DNA from 2 places in the Microcoleus sp. AT9b-C3 genome. Region 2 is predicted to be linked to the other one. Evidence: riboswitches for the same ligand, from Rfam matches in the RefSeq annotation. Region 2 holds a riboswitch; the other holds the start of a gene.
The links. A riboswitch is a leader RNA that binds a small molecule or an ion and turns the genes downstream of it on or off. The one in region 2 is predicted to bind cobalamin.
Positions count from the first base shown of each region.

Region 1: another riboswitch for cobalamin. It lies ahead of QUB77_RS09025 (DUF1636 domain-containing protein); the one in region 2 lies ahead of QUB77_RS29705 (hypothetical protein).

Region 1 is NZ_JAUBUR010000007.1:122,864-132,616, reverse strand. It holds gene QUB77_RS09055 (metal ABC transporter solute-binding protein, Zn/Mn family) at 1-522, opposite strand, end outside; gene QUB77_RS09050 (metal ABC transporter ATP-binding protein) at 613-1,332, shown strand; gene QUB77_RS09045 (metal ABC transporter permease) at 1,429-2,265, shown strand; gene QUB77_RS09040 (WD40 repeat domain-containing protein) at 2,527-3,615, opposite strand; gene QUB77_RS09035 (GTP-binding protein) at 3,857-4,828, opposite strand; gene cobW (cobalamin biosynthesis protein CobW) at 5,078-6,112, opposite strand; gene QUB77_RS09025 (DUF1636 domain-containing protein) at 6,259-6,669, opposite strand; cobalamin riboswitch at 6,692-6,838, opposite strand; gene clpX (ATP-dependent protease ATP-binding subunit ClpX) at 6,979-8,361, opposite strand; gene cynS (cyanase) at 8,589-9,032, opposite strand; gene QUB77_RS09010 (slr1659 superfamily regulator) at 9,472-9,753, shown strand, end outside.
Region 2 is NZ_JAUBUR010000059.1:461-10,213, forward strand. It holds gene QUB77_RS29670 (DinB family protein) at 155-661, opposite strand; gene QUB77_RS29675 (antibiotic biosynthesis monooxygenase) at 715-996, opposite strand; gene QUB77_RS29680 (hypothetical protein) at 1,053-1,226, opposite strand; gene QUB77_RS29685 (glycosyltransferase family 2 protein) at 1,512-2,573, opposite strand; gene QUB77_RS29690 (diacylglycerol/polyprenol kinase family protein) at 3,110-3,811, shown strand; gene QUB77_RS29695 (ABC transporter ATP-binding protein) at 3,968-4,816, opposite strand; gene QUB77_RS29700 (methyltransferase domain-containing protein) at 5,027-5,893, opposite strand; gene QUB77_RS29705 (hypothetical protein) at 5,913-6,413, opposite strand; cobalamin riboswitch at 6,514-6,658, opposite strand; gene QUB77_RS29710 (ABC transporter substrate-binding protein) at 7,061-8,473, opposite strand; gene cbiQ (cobalt ECF transporter T component CbiQ) at 8,929-9,729, opposite strand; gene QUB77_RS29720 (energy-coupling factor ABC transporter substrate-binding protein) at 9,726-9,753, opposite strand, start outside.

The DNA of each region.
Region 1 (9,753 bases), on a different contig from region 2:
ATGCCAAACGTGAGGATCAGGGACTTTTTCGCCTTCTGCGTGAGGTTGGTTTTCTGCTTTCTCTTCACCGTGTTCGTGTTCGTGTTTGCCCATCAGCGGTTTGGGAACGGCGAGTTCGTGGACGGCGATTTTGGGTGCGGAATTACTGCTGGATTGAATCAACTTAATGATGCTGGGTTCGTGGTTGTAGCCACCGTATAAAATCAGATTTGCTGTTTCAATGGCTTTGCGGTCTTCCGGCTTGGTTTGATAGGCGTGAGGGTCGTCTCCCGGCTTGATCAGACAGGTGGTGTCGATCGAACTTTGAGCAATTTCTTTAGTTAGGTTACAGATAACGCCAGTCGTGGCCACGACTTTGGGCAAGTTGCCGCCGGGACTGGCTTGAGTTGGAGTTGTGGCGGGACTCTCTGGCACTCCATTGCTTGCGTTCTGTGCTCCACTGCACCCAACCAGCCCGCAGCCAATTGCCAAAACAGCCACAGCACATAATCTGCCTGTTTTTCCAGCCAAGTTCGTTAACATTTTTACCTTTGGAACGATAATCGTTATTGCTTTTTCGAGTTATCCTATTCTAGTAGCTACGAACAAGAATCGTTCTCAAAATCTCTAATTATGCTAGAAGTGCAAGACTTGGCTGTCAATTATCGCGGAATTGCGGCCCTCAGCAGCGTGAATTTCCAGTTAGATCCCGGACAATTAACTGGTGTGTTCGGCCCCAACGGCGCGGGGAAAAGCACGATGGTGAAAGCGATGCTGGGATTGATCCCGACCTGTCGCGGTTTGGTGAAATATCAGGGACGGCTGCTGAAGCAACAGTTGTCGCGGGTGGCTTATGTGCCGCAGCGATCGCAAATTGACTGGGATTATCCGATTACGGTGTGGAATGCGGTGATGATGGCGCGAACTGTCCAGACTGGTTGGTTTCGCAGTCCCTCGAAGCAGTCGCAAGAATTGGTGAAAGCTGCTTTGCTGCGGGTGGGAATGTGGGATTTGCGCGATCGGCAAATTGGCGAACTCTCTGGCGGACAGCAGCAGCGGATTTTCTTAGCAAGGTCGATCGCCCAACAAGCCGATTTATTCTTCTTCGACGAACCTTTTAACGCGATCGACAAAGCAACCGAAGAAATTATTTTCGATATTTTTGCCGAACTAAAAGCCCAAAATAAAACATTGCTAGTAATCAGTCACGATTTAGGCGAAACTTTAAAACAGTACGACAATTTATTATTGCTAAATAAGCAGTTAATTGCAACTGGTTCCTGCCGGGAAGTGCTCACCTCAGCCAATATTCAAAAAGCCTATGGATACGATTTAAGTTTAGTTTCGGCGTAAGCAAAAAAAGATTTATCTTTAAAATTGATAGTGGCACGGGCGTCCCACCTGTGCAGTTGATTGTAGTTGAAAAAATCCTATTATTGACCTAATTCAATGTTAAACCTACTAATTGAGCCACTAAAATTCGAGTTCATGCGAAATGCGATCGCCGTCGGCATTTTGCTAGGAATTCTCTGCGCCGTTGTCGGCTCCTACTTAATTGTACAGCAAATGGGAATGATGGTTGACATGATTGCCCATTCAGTATTAGCAGGACTGCCGGTGGCTTTTTCTTTAGGTTTCAATATTTCCATCGGCGCGTTTATATCGGGAATTATCAGCGCGGTAATTATGGCGTGGATTCAATCACAATCGCGCCTAAAAATTGATGCTGTGATGGCATTAATTTTATCTACATTCTTAGCAATTAGCGTCACCCTAATTAGCCTGTTACGGACAACCAAATTAGACTTAGACGGTTTTTTGTTCGGGAATATCTTATCCGTTGCACCGACGGACGTGCAGCAGACTTTTGTTATAACTTTGATAATTTTGGTAGCGGTTAAACTCCTTTACAAAGAACTGCTATTTTATACTTTTGATCCACTAGGAGCGCAAGCGTCCGGTTTGCCGGTAAACTGGATTTATTTGGGGATGATTTCGGCGATTACGCTGACGATTGTTGCGAGTTTGCAAACTGTGGGGGCGCTGTTAGTAATTTCGCTGTTAATCGGGCCGGGAATAACGGCATATTTGTTGGTAAAAGAGCTACATTTAATGATGGGATTAGGAGCAATTATTGGGATTATAGCTAGCGTGACTGGTATGTATCTCAGCTATTATTTTAATATGCCCTCTGGGGCGGCAATTGTATTAGTTATTTTTGGGTTATTTTTAGGGGCTTTGCTGTTCAGTCCCAGTCAAGGAATTTTGACAAGAAAGAGAGGATAACAGTCCTAGACGCACTCTATCTGTTGTGCGATGGCGAGGTCGAGTTTACCTTCGTTCCACATTTAGTAGAACGAGTATTTCAGCAGGTGGTTTTGGTCGATAATAGTGTTTAGTTGTTCGAGAAATTGCTGCTGGGTGATAATTGTCGATCGCCTTTGAGGATAGTGCAGCCACTAAAATGGTATTGTAATCTAGCATTTTGTCAAGAGCAAGTTTTCAATTTTTATCTTTTGGTCAAACAGGTGCGCCCGTTATGCCCACTTAGCGCCGCCCGAAGCCTTGGCCGCGCATAGACTTTGACCAAACCAGCAATTCACCTCCACAGCCGCCAGCGGCCAGAAACTGGCCTTCGGGATGCCATGCAAGACAGGAAAAACCGCCCTCTGCACCTTCTAGAATTTGCAGCAATTGTTCTGCTTCCCCCCACAAACAAACTTGACCATCTGCGGCTGCGGAAGCTAATAAAAATGTGCTAGGTTGAAAGGCGATCGCATTTACCACATTTTCATGCACCTCTAACGCCCAAGAATCCCAACCGACTCTTTCATCAGCGTCTCTTTCCCAGACAGAAATGCCTTGAGAACTCGAAGCAGCTAACAAAGGTGCCCCCAAAGAATTAGTTTTATCCGACCAAGCTAACTCCCGAACTTTCCCCGGAAAACCCTGCATTACCCACGGTTCAAAATTGCCCCATTCATTAACAATGAGAGTATTGTCCATATTGCCACAAGCTAAATATTCCCCTTGTGGCGACCAAGAAATTGCACCTGTTGCAGAGGGGACTGATAAAATTTCCGGGTCTTCGTCCCAGTCTTCGCCATGCCAAACTTTGACGCCTTGATAGCCGCTAACTGCCAGATATTGAACCATAGGATGCCATGCTAAATCGAGGATAGATGATGAATCGAAATTCAGCGTTACTTCAACAACCTTATCCTCAGCATTCCAGACTTGAACGTAGCGGCCCATACTGAAAGCTAACTGGTTGCAGTTGGGACTCCAAGCTAACTTATCAACCCAGACACGCTGGTTGTCCAAATCAGCAATTAATTCCCCAGAATTAACGCGCCAAATTCGCACTTTTCCATCTTGTCCGCCAGCAGCTAGAAAGTGACTGTCGCGGGAAAAAGACAAGCAATCGGCTGATTTACCCGTGGCAGTTTGTAGCGTTTGCAAGGACAATTCATTAACTGCCCCTACTGCCGCCAGCATCACTTCGCCCGCAGCGGAACAGACTGCTACAGTTGTGCCATCCGGCGACCAAGTAACAGCAGTTACGTAGTCAGACAGCATGGCTTCGGCATGAATTTCCAGAGTTTGTTCACTTTTATTTGTCTTTTCGTTACCCATATTTATTGAATCTGAGATGTTGTACTCTTCTTAAGAACGGGCAAGATGCCCATTCCACAAGAAATGAATTTTATTCCTGTGGAACAGGCATCTTGCCTGTTCCATTCCACAAGAGATGAATTTTATTCTTGTGGAACCGGCATCTTGCCTGTTCCCTTCCACAAGAAATGAATTTTATTCTTGTGGAACAGGCATCTTGCCTGTTCCTAAAAGGCTGATTAAAAATGCTTCAATATGTCAGTTAAACCAGACATTTCCGAAAATCCTCTCGTAATTGATTTTCGTTTAAATTGCGACCGATGAATACAAGCTCGTTTTTCGGAGTTTCATTAGCTTTCCAAGGTCTATCTAGCCGGCCATCGAACACCATATGTACTCCTTGGAAAACAAATCGCTTGTTGTCTCCGGTGACATTCAAAATGCCTTTTGTGCGAAAAATATTCGGGCCTTGAGTTCGCAACAATTCCTCAATCCAATCGCTAAATTTGTTGCCGTCAATGGCGCCGGATTCGACTATTGCTACTGAGGTAACAGTTTCGTCATGTTCGTGTTCGTGTTCGCCCAAAAAGTCTGGTTCGATTTCTAATGCCCGGTTCAAATCAAATGCTTTAACGCCTAACAACGCTTCCATTTCTAGTTCGGCGTTGCGGGTGCGGTGGATTTTTGCCATTGCATTCATGCCGCGAATTCGCTTTTCTAACTCTGCCAATTCTTCCTCAGTTACTAAATCAGTTTTGTTGAGCAAAAGTACATCAGCGAAGGCAATTTGTTCTTGAGCTTCGTCGGCGTCCCAGTGCTGCCAGATGTGCTTGGCATCGACTACCGTGACAACTGCGTCTAGCAACAATTTGTCCCGCATATCTTCGTCTACAAAGAATGTTTGAATTACGGGTGCGGGGTCGGCTAAACCTGTGGTTTCGATGACTATGTGGTCGAATTTGTCGCGCCGCTTCATCAAGTTGCCGATAATCCGAATTAAATCACCCCGCACTGTACAGCAAATGCAGCCGTTGTTCATCTCAAAAATTTCTTCGTCGGCATCAATTATCAGTTGGTTGTCGATGCCTACTTCGCCAAATTCGTTGACGATGACTGCAACTTTTTTGCCATGTTCCTGTGTTAAAATGCGGTTCAGTAGCGTAGTTTTGCCTGCGCCGAGATAACCCGTGAGAACGGTAACAGGAACTGATTCGATCGCCCCAGCAGTCACCATACTTGACCTCGATTATTGTACAATGATAACCATTATCGCTATTTTACACCAAACTTGCTGCTAGTAGCAAGTTTATTAAAAAATGTTAAGAGTTTTTAACTACAGGAATACGCAGTCTTTGGTTCAGAGCTTACTCATAGGGCTAGAAACCGGGTTTCTACGAGTTTTGGGAACAGGAACGAGAAATATAGGAAGAAACCCGGTTTCTGAGGTCAGCGTGCGTGGCTAATGACTAATGACTCATGACAATTAATTGTTAATCATAGCTGCAATTCGATCGCGCTCTAACTCTCGACCGATCAGCACTAATTTGGTTTGACGGAGTTCCGAAGGTTGCCAAGGGCGATCGTAAAAATATTCTATGCGCGAACCCACACCTTGCAACACCATCCTCATCGGTTTCTTGGGAACCGCCACAAACCCTTTAATCCGATATATTTCCTCCTGCTGCATCAACGATTGCAGTTTTTTCACCAATGCTTCAGGTTCAAATTCGCGATCGGCAATAAAGAAAGTCGAGTTAATATCATCATCATGTTCGTGTTCCTCCTCAGTGTCGTGGTGACTCGGGCGAGACTCCAAATCATCCTCAACCGCCGCATTAAATCCCATGAGCACATCAGGGTTAATTTCGCCACCTTTGCAAGGCACAATTTTTACACTTGGACGTAACTCTTGCTGCAACCAGCTTTGGACTTTCTTGTGAGTTTCCGCATCTACGCGATCGACCTTCGTTAAAAGTACCATATCGGCACAGGCTAACTGGTCTTCAAACAATTCCTCGATCGGAGTTTCGTGATCTAAACTAGAATCAGCTTGCCGCTGTGCCATCAAAGCATCGATATCACCGACAAAAGTACCGCTAGCAACAGCTTCACAATCGACAACAGCAACCACACCGTCTACAGTAGCACCCGTGCGAATTTCCGGCCAGCGAAAAGCTTGAATCAAAGGTTTAGGAAGTGCCAGACCAGAAGTCTCAATTAAGATACAATCAATTTGTTCTCTACGCTTCAACAATTCCTGCATAGTCGGCAAGAATTCCTCTTGAACAGTGCAGCAAAGACAACCATTTGTTAGTTCAACAATATTGCTGCTGACATTTTCTTCTTCGTCGCAAACTTGACAATCGCGCAGCAATTCTCCGTCAATACCAATTTCGCCAAATTCGTTCACCAGAACAGCAATGCGGCGACCTTGATTATTTTGCAATAAGTGGCGAATTAAGGTAGTTTTGCCGCTACCGAGAAAACCAGTGATGACAGTTACAGGGATTTTGTGCATTAAATTTTTTGTCCGGTTGAGATGTACCGTAGGGTGCGCATTGCGCACCATTCTTTAGCGGGTAGGGCGCGCATTGCACATCATAAATTAATGGTAATATGGGCAATGCACACCCTACATAGAAGTATTTGGCGCAATTCCTAGTTCTAATTTCCCAGCGGCGGAATTTTTGCTAAAACGCCTTTTTTGAGAGCTTCAGGACGCTCAGACCAAGGCAACAAACCGTCTGGTTTAGCATAGTATTGACCCGCGCATTCGAGTACAGCTTCCGCAGTTTTCGGCTCATTTGCTGGTAAATCGCCAAACAAATAAGTGTACTTTCCAACAGCAGCAAAAGACACCGCACAAGAGTGACTGCAAGCACTCATGCACTCAACTTCTTGAATCTCAAATTTATCAGAAAACTCCCAATTTTGAGCGAGTTGCGATAAGTCTTCCATAAATTGTTGACCGCCGCTTTTGCCTTCTCGCTTGCCGTTTTTCCAAACACTAGCGCAAGCAGTGCAAACAAGTAGACTGTGCTTGGTGCGTACAGCCGCATTAATTCCATCCATCATCCGTACCTCGCAGATGCGTTCAAAAGTGAGTTAGATATCGGCGGGCATTCTGACTTGAGAAACCACAACGGTTTCATTACAGTTGCGGGACAGCGCCGGACTTGCACCGAACTTTCCCCGTTTCCTCTAGCGGCTGCTCCCCGCTAGAACCGATCGCGAAATCAAATCCTATCACACTTGCCGCCAATCGATTTTAGATTTTAGATTTTAGATTTTAGATTTCAGATTGGAGAAAGCCACCCCAGGGATAAATCTGGGGCTGGTTTAGTAGTTTGTAGGGTGCCCCACCGGCAGTTTACAGATTATCAATTATGCAGTTTCGTGCTGTTTGCGCCATGCGGGATGCCACAGCAATTCGGCAGTCGATCGCTTCTCGACCATTTCAGGAGTAATCATACAGTTAGCCACATCCTTGCGAGAAGGCAACTCGTACATCACATCCAGCATTAACTCTTCTAAAATGCTGCGAAGAGCTCTGGCGCCAGTTTTGCGGCGGTAGGCCTCTTGGGCGATCGCCCGTAGCGCTTCCGGCTGGAATTCCAATTCCACGCTGTCCATCTTCAACAGCTTTTGATACTGCTTCACCAGCGCATTCCGGGGCTCGGTCAATATCTGCATCAAAGCTGCCTCATCCAGCGGCGAAATCACCGTCACCACCGGAATCCGCCCGACAAACTCAGGAATCAAACCAAACTTGACTAAATCGTCCGGCTGTACCTGCTGCAAAATATCAGCCGCCCGCTTGTCTTTCGCCGGCAAAGTCGAGTTGCTGTCGCTTTCCGTTGGCTGAATAAAGCCCAAGGATTTTTTACCCAAACGCTGTTCAACTATTTTTTCCAAACCGACAAAAGCACCGCCACAAATAAATAGAATTTTGCTAGTGTCAACTTGAATAAAATCTTGGTAAGGATGTTTGCGGCCGCCTTGCGGGGGAACATTAACCACTGTTCCTTCCAACATTTTTAGCAGCGCTTGCTGCACTCCTTCTCCCGATACATCCCTAGTGATCGAAGTGTTTTCGCTTTTGCGAGCAATCTTGTCAATTTCATCAATATAAATAATGCCGCGCTGCGCCGCTTCGACATCAAAATCTGACATTTGCAACAGCCGCAGCAAGATATTTTCTACATCGTCGCCGACATATCCAGCTTCAGTCAGTGTCGTTGCATCGGCTACCGCAAACGGCACTTCGAGCATTTGCGCCAAACTTTGCGCTAACAAAGTTTTGCCACAACCTGTCGGCCCGACTAGGAGGATGTTGGATTTTTGCAGTTCTACATCGCTGTCAGGAGAAGACTTGTCGCTATCTTTAGCTTGGTCAACGCTCAAGCGCTTGTAGTGGTTATAAACTGCTACAGAAAGGACTTTTTTTGCTGAATGCTGGCCGATGACGTGGTTGTCTAAATGCTGCTTAATCTCTGTTGGTTTCGGAATTTGAGCTAAAACAATTTTCGATTTGTTCGATCGACCCGGACGCCGTGTTCCTTGTCCCTGAGACTCTCGCACCTCTGATTGGGGAATCTGTTGACCAATTGTTTTACTGGAGTCAAAGAACTCCTCCTCTAAAATTTCATTGCACAGTTCCACGCATTCATCGCAAATGTAGACGCCGGGCCCAGCTATTAACTTGCGGACGTACTCTTGCGACTTGCCGCAAAACGAGCATCTGAGATGGGAGTCATATTTTGACATATTTGCCTCTTACTTTACGGTTGCGGTTGCTTGTTTCTACTGGGGAAGTTGCCGCGGGAGCGACCTTAGCTTTGCCCTAGAAGGGTTTCCCGATCGGACACCCAAGCCAGTCAAGCTTCGCGATCTCTATTTCTAAGTTAACACTTTTGAGGCTTCAGTCATTAGTCCTGAGTCATTCGAGCCAATTTGAATTTTTAATTTTCACTTGAAAGTAAAGCCGCACGGGCTTACCATTTTTTGTATTCCAAAAATTTTCCCGACATAATTATTTTCACTCGATCGCCTTTTGGGTCTGCTTCTTTCTCGACATCCAAAGTAAAGTCGATCGCGCTCATAATCCCGTCACCAAATTTTTCGTGTATCACTGCTTTGAGCGGCATCCCGTAAACCTGCATAATTTCATAGAAGCGATAAATCAAAGGGTCAACTGGAACGGAGGCATCCAAAGAACCTTTTAACGGAGGTTCACAGAGAACCGCAGCCGTCTCGCTATCTAGTCCCAAAGCCGAGACAATTTTCTCGGCTTCATCTTCTGATGCGGTAGCTTGACGGTAAATAACTGCGGCAATCCAAACTTCGTCGCGCCCCAAAACTTTTTCCAAATCTGCAAAACTAATTCCCTTAGCTTTTTTAGCCGCCAAAAGCTTTTCTGTAATTCCTGAAATTGCCATTAAATATTCTCCCCTTCAGTTCTGTGTCAGATGTGAAATATTTCTCACATTTTGGTAATTTTGTCAATACTAACTTGAGAAAAAAAGTCGAATTGATAGCTCGCAACTTCAGCAAAAGTAGGTCTCCTTAACCCCCGCAACTCATAGAATTTGAGATTTGAGATGTTAGATTAGCAATGACTGATGACTACTAGGGTTGAGAGCGAGTCAACAGTTGCATTTTTTTTTCCAACTGGTCTTACAACTGGTAAATCATAAAATAACTCATAACGGCCCTGTGGCAATGGTACAGTTGGCAGTATATGTAATAAAAGTTACACACGCAAAGGTCTTCGGCATTCGGCAAACGGCTGAATTTTGATCGTGCTAGCCTGAAGCTCAATCATCGCTCACGCAGCCAAAGCCCCTTTACCACTCAAAACCGGCAACTGACAAAAGTATGGAGATTCAGACCAGAGATTACACGATCCAGTACGATCGCGCTACGCAAACAGTCACCTGTAGCGGCTCGTTCCGACTCAGCCAGGTGGAAGAGTACGCACCGATCGTCGATCTGCTCAACGAAGTGGCTGACTCCTGCCCAAATACGGTGACTCTAGACTTGCGAAAGCTAGAATTTTTAAATAGCTCTGGAATTAATATTGTCTCAAAATTTGTGATCAAAGTGCGCCAGCAAAAAAATATTCAAATCGCCATCAAAGGTTCTAAACAGATCCCCTGG
Region 2 (9,753 bases):
GCCGGAAGGATATCAAATCCGCGCTTCCGGAGTCTGGCGTAAAGTCGAATCAAGCTGCCAACAAATAATTCGCGCAATTTTCATTTTTTTGACTCACAGTCAACAGTGAACAGTGAACACTCAACAAGCATAAGGAGTGCAACCGGAATCGATATTATCCGATTGATATAGCAGGTAGCCACGGAATATCTGTAATGCCGGGGTCGTAGCCAAGTTGCTTGAGTAGTGTGGTAATTTGCCCTCTATGGTGAGTTTGATGATTGAACATATGTGTCACCAAAACCCAAGCCGGTAGCACGCGGCATTTACCATCTACATTGCTTGTGTACTCAAACGGTTGACTCAACCAGTCAGAATTAAGGTGTCTAGACCATTCTATAATTTGCCGATCCGTTGTCTCCCGTTCTGCTCTCAAAACCTCAAACTCAGCATAGAGTTCTTGACCGATAGCGGTACCCAAAAATGGGTGAAGAGTGAAACGACCCATCCATGCTTTGTCACCATACAGTAAGTGATTCAAAGTGCCATGAATCGACTTAAAAAAGGCACCCATATCCTGTTTGCGCTGTTCATCAGGAATAGCCGAGCAGACCGAATATAGATTTTGATTCATCCAGCAATTGTACTCAGCCATTAGCTGGTAGTAGCTACCGTCGTACATACTCAAAACTTAATCACATAGTTTGAACAACTTACATTATACAAATAGGTGTTTCACAATACTCCTGACTCTAATTGGTCTAGATAAATAAACTCAGGAGCTTTAACTCCGGCTTCTTCTCTAATTTTAACCAGTGCAGGAGACTCAAAAAACGCCCTAGCATCTGCGATTGATGTCCACGCGGAGAAATGAACAATTTTTTTTGGTTCATGGTCATACTTCAAGAGCTGATAGGAGCGCTCGCCAGCTTCTTTTCGGATGCTTTGGGCACGATCGAATACCTGTTTCCAAGCTTCATAATTTTTTACTTCATGAATAATTAAGACATATTGCATAGCAGTCAGATTCTCTGATAATTTCAAAACTTCAAGGGTTCGGTTTACTTATGCTCTTACTCATCTAACTCTAGAAAAAGTCCCTCAGTCTTCAGAACTAAATCCTCATCAGACAGGGGCGAAAAGTCTAAATAAACAGTCCGTTTCAAAATTTCCAAGACAAAATCTAACCGCTCTGAGTCTATTAATCGTTCAAAAGTATTCAAAAGTTCTTCTACTAAAATAGTCATAGCTTTTTCCCTAGACTTGCTTATAACATAGCACAAGTTTTAAGTAGATCAACCTAAAAAGACATAACACCCACCTCCCCGCAGGACTTTAAGCCTGCGGGGTTATAAGCTCGATCGCGCTTTACGTTTAAAGTAGTAAATAGTGCCCGATCTAAAATTTTCCTAAATATCGTCTCTATATTTTCTGAAATTCCGACTGTGTGGCTGCAAATTTCCCTCGTGGGAGTCTGGCTGGGTGTAATTTTGTTGGTAGCGAACACAGCGCAACTACCTACAGGGTTTATATTACAAAGATTTAGTCTGATATACTGATACTTGAAAACTAGGATACCAAGTACGTAACTGTTCCGGTGTCATCGATAAAATTTGTGGGATTACTTTCATCGCCGCTAACGCCCCCCTAGTCGGCACGAAACCCCGTTGCGGTTTGAAGCAGTCACGACAGAACTCCAGGAGCAACCTGGTTAGGGCAAACCGATAAACAGCCAGCCTAATCCCGTTCTGAAAATTATTATTTAACAAAAATAAGGCTACAGCATTTAATATCCCTAATTGCACATTTTTAAATCTATTCAACCTTTCGACTTGAGTTTGCCAATGACAAATTTTAGCTTGAAAAGCGACCACCAGCGCGTATTTTTGGGAAATTCGGTAACTTAAATCCGAATCTTCAGCTATTGCCCCACGAGTCAAAATCTCGTTAAATCCTCCTACTTCCCTGACTATATTGGTGCGAAAAGTCATGCGACAACCGTGTAATAAAGCAATATCAGCAACTAAGTCGGGTCCGAAGGTTTCGCCCATATTATAATGATAATATTTACCGTTATAAGGAATAAGTAGCTCGGTTTGATACCAAAATTTACTAAGGTAATTACTCAAACTGTTCTTTAACCTTTTAAGCCCCGAATCCGGTGATATTGCTTGACTTACTGTATCTGATGTTTCATCCTTATCTGGTTCGAGAGCAGCTAAAACTCCCATGATACCTCCTATTAGCTCCTTTTCATCCATCTCATATATCTGCATGACTTTTTCGGCATAGTCAGCATACATAAAAGCGTCATCATCAATGAAAAATACAACATCACTCCGGCAATTTTTTAATCCCACATTCCTTTGGTAAGTTGAGGATTTTATTTCGGAACCAATATAAATAAAGTCTGGTTCTAGTAAAGTCGCGCCTAATGAATTTGTGATAAACTTTTTGGACTCCTGCCAATCATCACTAGCATCAACGATAATCATTTGTTGAGGTTTGCGAGATTGTTTGAGTGTTGCTTCCAAACATTTCAGCAAAATTTCTCGACGGTTCAGGGTACAAACAACTAAGGACCAAGTTAGCATACAATAATACCTCTAATATCAGATGACTTGATTATAACGGTCATAATGCTTTTATAGCATACGGGAAAGGGCATCAATCAACTGCTTCCATCCTTTAGTATTAAGGCGATCGTACTCTTGGCAAAAATGCCAACCACCCAGCGGGTGCGACCGTACCCTAGAGCCAAAAGTTGCCGCGCTTCCACTTCCCCGATGCAACAGGTTTCACCCCAAACGCCAGAATCACTTCGCCCGTTTCGGTTTTCAGTCCCAAGCGGGTCTCATCTTAACCCATAATAGCTCAATTATTTTCCCTTTCCAAACAACTGTTAATAGGTCAACAGGGCTGGGGCGATGTTTTTTTAAAGCGCTCATGGGCATTGGGTTGAAGCTTTGCGCTCTGTGGAGGGGGCACTTTCAATAGCGAGTAAATCATACCGTAGTGACGGTAGAAAATCCAGCCAACATAGAACAAAGCGATCGCCCTTGATGCCGAAATTGATTGAATCTCTACTACAGTGGTAAACAGTGCCCGATCGAAGTTTTTCCTAAATATCGTGTCTATATTTTCTGAAATTCCGACTGTGTGGTTGCAAATTTCCCTCGTGGGAGTCTGGCTGGGTTTGATTTTACTGGTAGCTGAGGGCTTAAATCGCTTTACTTCTGTCGATGCTGAGGTATCGCGGAAGGTGGTTCACATCGGTACTGGGAACGTGATTTTGCTGGCTTGGTGGCTGGAAATACCCGGTTGGGTGGGGATTTCGGCGGGGGTTTTAGCAGGTGCGATCGCCCTAATTTCTTACCAAGTTCCGATTTTGCCCAGTCTTAACAGTATCAACCGGAAGAGTTTGGGGACTTTTTTCTATGCTGTTAGTATCAGCGTTCTCGTAGCTTGGTTTTGGCCGCTGCAACATCAGGAATACGCTGCTTTGGGCATTTTAGTCATGACTTGGGGCGACGGATTGGCTGCTGTCATCGGCCAGAAATACGGGAAACATATTTATCGAGTTTGGGGAATTCAGAAGAGTTGGGAAGGTTCTGCAACTATGTACTTGGTGAGTTTTTCTGTTAGCAGTTTGATTTTGCTGGCGGTTCAAGGCAATATTTGGCAAACTTGGGCTGTGTCTGCTGTTGTAGCTTTGGCTGCTGCTACTTTGGAGTCGGTTTCCAAGCTGGGAATTGACAATCTGACTGTGCCGATCGGCAGTGGGGCGATCGCCTTTTTCCTAAATCAATTTTTGATAATTGGTAATGTGTAATCTAAACTTCCCCCCACGGGAGGCGTTGCTGGATACAGGTATGAATTCCAGATTTCGCAATTGCTATAAACGAAGTCGGGTGAGTTTTGTAACTTCCGATCACAGGTGATTCATACCGTGAATCAGCAACGCCAATTATCAATGGTCTAAGTCTCGTTAAAGCAGCCGACGTGCTTGTAAAATTTGTTGTTGCCATTGCTCGAAAGCGGGGATTTTTGAGCGATCGTCTGTTGGAAACATCGCCCTAATTTGCTCCATAAGCTCGATCGCCAGCGGTACGCCAAGCTGCAATTGTTCCAACACATCCCGCTGAGCAAAAACGGTTTCCGGTGTTCCTTCTAAAATCAGTTTTCCCCGATCCATTACAAACACCCAATCAGCCCAGCGGTAGATGAAATCGAGGTCGTGACTTGCTAAAAGGATAGTGGTTCCGGCGCTGTGAATTTGTTGAAGTAAACCGATCAGTTGTCGAGTGTGACGCGGGTCGAGATAAGCGGTAGGTTCATCTAACAGCAGCAGTTTGGGCTTGAGAACCATGATATCGGCGATGGAAACCCGCTTTTTCTGGCCCAAACTGAGATTGTGAATTGGTTCGCGGGCGAGTTCGCTTAGATCGAATTGCTCGATCGCCTGCTGCACCTGTTGAGCAATTTCGGATTCTCTTAAGCCTAAATTGTACAATCCATAGGAAATATCTTCTTCTACTGTCGAAGCTACTAATTGATGTTCGGGATTTTGGAAGACGAGTCCGATTTGTTGGCGCAGTTGCATCAAAGATTTGCGATCGTAGCGAAAGGGCTCACCTTGCCAGCTAATAATTCCCTGTTGCGGTTGATATAAGCCATTTGCTAACAAAAAAAAGGTAGTTTTGCCACAGCCATTTTGACCTATCAGCCCGCACCGTTTCCCGGCGGGGACTTTGAGATTTAAACCCTGAATTGCCACTCGCGAACCGCAGGGATAGGAGTAGGAAGTGCCAGCGAATTCGAGAATCCATTCAGACATATTCGTTATTTTTTATTTTTTATAGCCTTGTTCCCCGGCTCTGCCTGGGAATAAATACCCGGAGGCTATGCCTCCAATTACCGATTACCGATTTCCATTGTATAGCAATCCTTGCAGCAGTCGTCAACTTTTTACCCCACCCCAACCCTCCCCTTATCAAAGGGGAGGGAGTAAGAAATTCAAAAAGGATTTAGGATTGCTATATTTGTGTCAGCCTCGATCTGATTTTGACAACTGCCAAAGTTGCATTTCATAACAGAGATGCTGCTCAAAAAGTTGGGACGCTTCCAATCCTTCAACCACCAACTTCTTGAACCAGCGGCGAAATATCCAGCGCAGCAATTTGTGGACGGGCGGAACTGTGATCGCAATTAAATCTGCAACATAGATCATCGTATTTAGTCCATACCTACGGAAAGTATCGACATACAAATCGATTGTGGGCAAAATATGGGCGGAAATATCCTCACTTTTTACTAAAGTGAACCCAGCCTGCTTTAATGCTGCATGAAGTTCTGTAACCACATGACAATTAGAGAACATTCCCTCTTGATAATTAGCATCAGAGCGCAGCATATCGGCCAGCAAAACGTAACCGCCCTGATTGAGGATTTTGGCGGCACCGTTAGCAATATCAACAGCCGACATATACTGGCTACTTTCGCTAAAGAGAATAAGATCGTAGAAATGAGTTGCTTGAAAGTCTTCAAACCTCGTGAGGTGGAAGATTGCCCGATCGCCCGTACACTTAAGAAAGCGCTGCTGTTGAAACGGATCGGGTGCGAGCCCTTCCACTGCAAAACCTCGATCGAGCAAATAAGCCGCATTTCCGCCAATCCCGCAGCCCACATCGAGTATCGTATGAGTGCCTTTGGGGATCGCATCCAACAGTTTTACAGTATAAGCTTGCTGAGCCAGGCGCAATCGCGCGATCGTTAGTTCGTCAGCGGGCACAGGTAGGGTTTCCCAATAGCCGTAGTGAAGGTAGGGCGAATCTGTCAGGCCCAAATAGTAATTAAGCGCTGCATTTTGGTAGCGAGTTACTTTGGAAATTTCGAGGGATTTTGGCTGCGACATTCGGAAAATTTAGTAAGTTTTAGGATTTCGGGCAGAGTTGAAATTCTTCCCAGCGCTTGCATACTTGTTCATAGCACTCAACAGGAGAAATTGCCAAGTTTTGCAACAAATTGATATCAATCTGACCGTTGGCGATCGACAAAAATATAATTGCTTCCTTGGGTTCGTAGGTAGCAATGATTTGGAGCAAATTTGAAACAGTGTTTTCCTCTATTTCTAGTTGTTGCAAATAAACGGTTGCCTCCAAGTCGGAAATAAATTGCCGATCGTACTTTATAGTATCTAAGCTCCAATTCACAGAACCGTTAATGGGAGTATTGATTTTGCAAGCAACCAAACCTCGTCCTTGATGCAAAAAGCCATTCCAAGCAGTATGTCCGATCGGCAAAATATTCTGGTGAATAAACAAGTTTTGCCAGTAGCCAAAACTACCCTGCCAAACACTATCTTCAATTCGCATTTCTTTTCCATTAAAATAATATACGCTTCCGAACCCAGAGCGAATTACATCAGCGTTCATCTGTGTTTATCTGCTGATATCTGCGGGTAAAAAAGCCTAATCCAATAATAATAAAAAAAATAATAAACTCACCATCATCCATACCTCGCAGATGAAAAACATGATTGTAAACAAATCGGCGGGCATCCTGACTCAGAGTTCCAATGATCTCATTACAGTTGCGGGACAGCGCCGGATTCGCACCGAACTTTCCCCCTTGCGTCTGATGGCTGTTCTCCCTCAGAGCCGATCGATATACGGGGATATTACCACTATTTGGGATATTTGACAAAAAAGCGAGCGGACATCTGCAACAATTCTTGTGGGGAGTAGGGGGTTAGGCATCCTGCCGCCCCAACACTTCTTTTTCAAGTCTATATTGTGATTCGGTGTGCCGCCAGTCATCGGAACAATTTTTCCAGTGAGAAATTCATGCCGATCCTGATAATTTACTTCACTTTATAGATATTTTTCTGCCGTGTAGGTTGTAGTTTCAACTGGTGCGCTCGTATAAACGCTCTCCTTTAATTTCCCCATTTTTTTTTAACTCATGTTAATTAAACATAAACTTCAATTTTATTCATGCTAAAAAACAGGCAAGATGCCTGTTCCACAAAGAGTTAATTTGATTGTGAAGTGGGCATCCTGCCCGATCGCACTTAACGAACTTACCGCAGCGGGACAAAGCTATAGCCAGTGCTTCCTCCTTGCTTAACTTGCACTAAAATCGGCTTACCAGCCCGATCGCCCGTGGGCAAAAACTTCACATCCTCGCTCGATCCTGCTGCCGAAAAACTGGCATTTCTGAGTGCTTGTTGCAATCCTTCCCGCGTATTGCTTTGCCGCAAACCAGCGATGACAGCTTGAGTCGCATCAAAACTCGTTGCTGTTCGCCAATTCACAATGCCTCCCCAACGCTGGCGGGCATTTTCTGGGAAACGGCTACCGGGATTAGTTTCAGGATGCCAGGGAACGGGCAATACTAAGCCGTTAACGTCACTTTGTCCGTCTTTTAAAGTTTGAAAGGTGTAGAGCGTAGTGCTGCCGTAGAGTGGCAATTTGCCTCGATTGCTGCGAGCCAGAGAAATCGCACGGTCAATGCGATCGATGTGGGGCGCTACCATCAATCCTTGTGCACCTTTGCTGACAGCATCGGCAAGGGCATTTTCCGCATTAAAAGAAGGAAGTGAAAAGTCGCAAACAGTGGGAACTAATTTGCCACCAGCAGCAGTAAGAGATGCCACAAATTCATCTTTAAATGATATGTTATCCGGTGCTTGGGAATCATAACAAACGGCAATATTAGTTTGACCTGCTGTTTTCACTGCATATTCTGCTAAGGGAGCTGCCATTAAGCTAATATTGGGTACTGTCCGAAAGATGTAGCTGCCAAATCCTGAGAGATTATTGGCAAAGCTCGTCGGTGTCACCATTACCAGTTTTTCTTGCTGATATATCGGAGCAGCTTCGAGAGATGCGTTGCTAGCGTTGTGTCCAATTACTGCCAGTATACTCGAATCTTTTGTCAATGTCCTTGCAACTTCTCTGACAACCTCTTGACTGTTGTCATCGTTAACAATTTCTACTTGCAGTTTAGCGCCGTTGATGCCACCGATAGTATTAATTTCATCCTGAGCTTGGGCGACACCTCGAAGGATTTCTTGGGCGACATTGGGGTTGCTACCAATGGGAACGCTGACAGCAATTTTTAAGGAAGAACTATTGCTGGCTGTGGCATTATTCAAATAGATAATGGTTTCCGGGTCGTTGCGATTTTGTTGCAGCGATTTCTGAAAATATTGGGCGGCAGCTTGGTGATTTCCCTCAGCAAAAGCTTGAACTCCTGCTTGTTTTGCTGCTGTTGTTTGGGAGGCTACCAATATTTGATTTCCAAAACTGATGCGATTTGCGATCGCTCCGGGTGCGATCGTTGTCGATGTAGATGTAGATGTAGGTGTATTTGAAGTTTGGGTTTTCAATAAACCGGGAAGGAACTTGTATGCGCCCAACCCAATTAAGCCGATGGCAATAATAAAAACAATGGGCGGCGGGCTGTTTCTTTTGTTAGTATCTTGATACATAATTTTTTCTCTGTGTTTTGATACTGTAATTATTCATTCAAATACTGTTCACGTCAATTCATATAATTCATTAATTAAGTTCATAAAAGTCATATTTGTAATAGCTGTGGCAGGAAGTGCGCCCTTATTCAAATCCGGCCCGCTAAACTAACGAGAATACGAGAATTATCAACAATAGCCCTGGAGGCGCGGGTGCTCAGAAACCTGGTTTTTTGCGATAATACTTGGTTACAAGCCGCAGATTCAGTAAAAACCCGGTTTCTTTGCTTGTAATGCGTAAGTCTCGTTGATATTAACCACCGCCACCGCCACCGCCACTAATCGTGAATATAATGCAGGACTTACCCACTCCGACCAAAGAAACCGGGTTTTATTACGAAAAGACACGTTATAGCTCGCAGGTTCGGTAAAAAACCCGGTTTCTTGCCCCCATTCGTCCAGAAGTAACAATAAATTTAGCGTTGAAATACCGCACTTAACAAAGTTAAAACCGTGCAACCAAACAAAGCTTCAAATATATATCTTCGCGAAGGTTTATAAGGGTAAGAATTCCAAACGCGCAATTCTCCATTAAAGCCGCGCGACGCTAAACTCAGCGATACTTGACGGTAGTTTTCTAAAGTTCGCTGAAGCAATTGCCCGATTAAAATGCTTAAACTCTGCATTCCCCGCTTCCAAGTGCGGTAGCCACAGCGCGAATTTTGTGCTATCCAAAGTTCATCGGCGATCGCCAATAAGCTAAAAATAAACCGATACATTAGTAATAGCAGTTCTGTGACCAACTCTGGACAGCGTAATTGTCTGAGAATTTGCAAGATTTCGGTAAATGGAACCGTCAAGAGGATGAAATACATACAGCTTGTCGATGCGAAGGCGCGGGCAAATAGCAAGCTCACTTGGTATATGCCGGTGCGGCTCACATACAGATAAAAAGTGCCGATGCTAATGCCCCAACCTTGCCAAATATCCCACCCAATCGCGGGGATACGATCGCCCGCAACCGCACCCAGCGCCAAAGCAGGCAAACTTGTCAGCAAAAACATCAACGGTAGCGACAGCAACCGCAAATACAGTTTCCCCGGAATGCCGGCATAGACGACGATCCAGACTGCTAGCCAAAGGCCGATCGACAATTGGACGATCGCCCCAGAAACGAGAGACAGAATTAACAGGGCGATCGCAAAGGATAACTTGTGAGATGGTGGCAAGCCGCGCAAGCGATTTGTATAAGCCAGACTATCAATCTGATGGTTCATTCCGACGACTTATTATCAGACTGC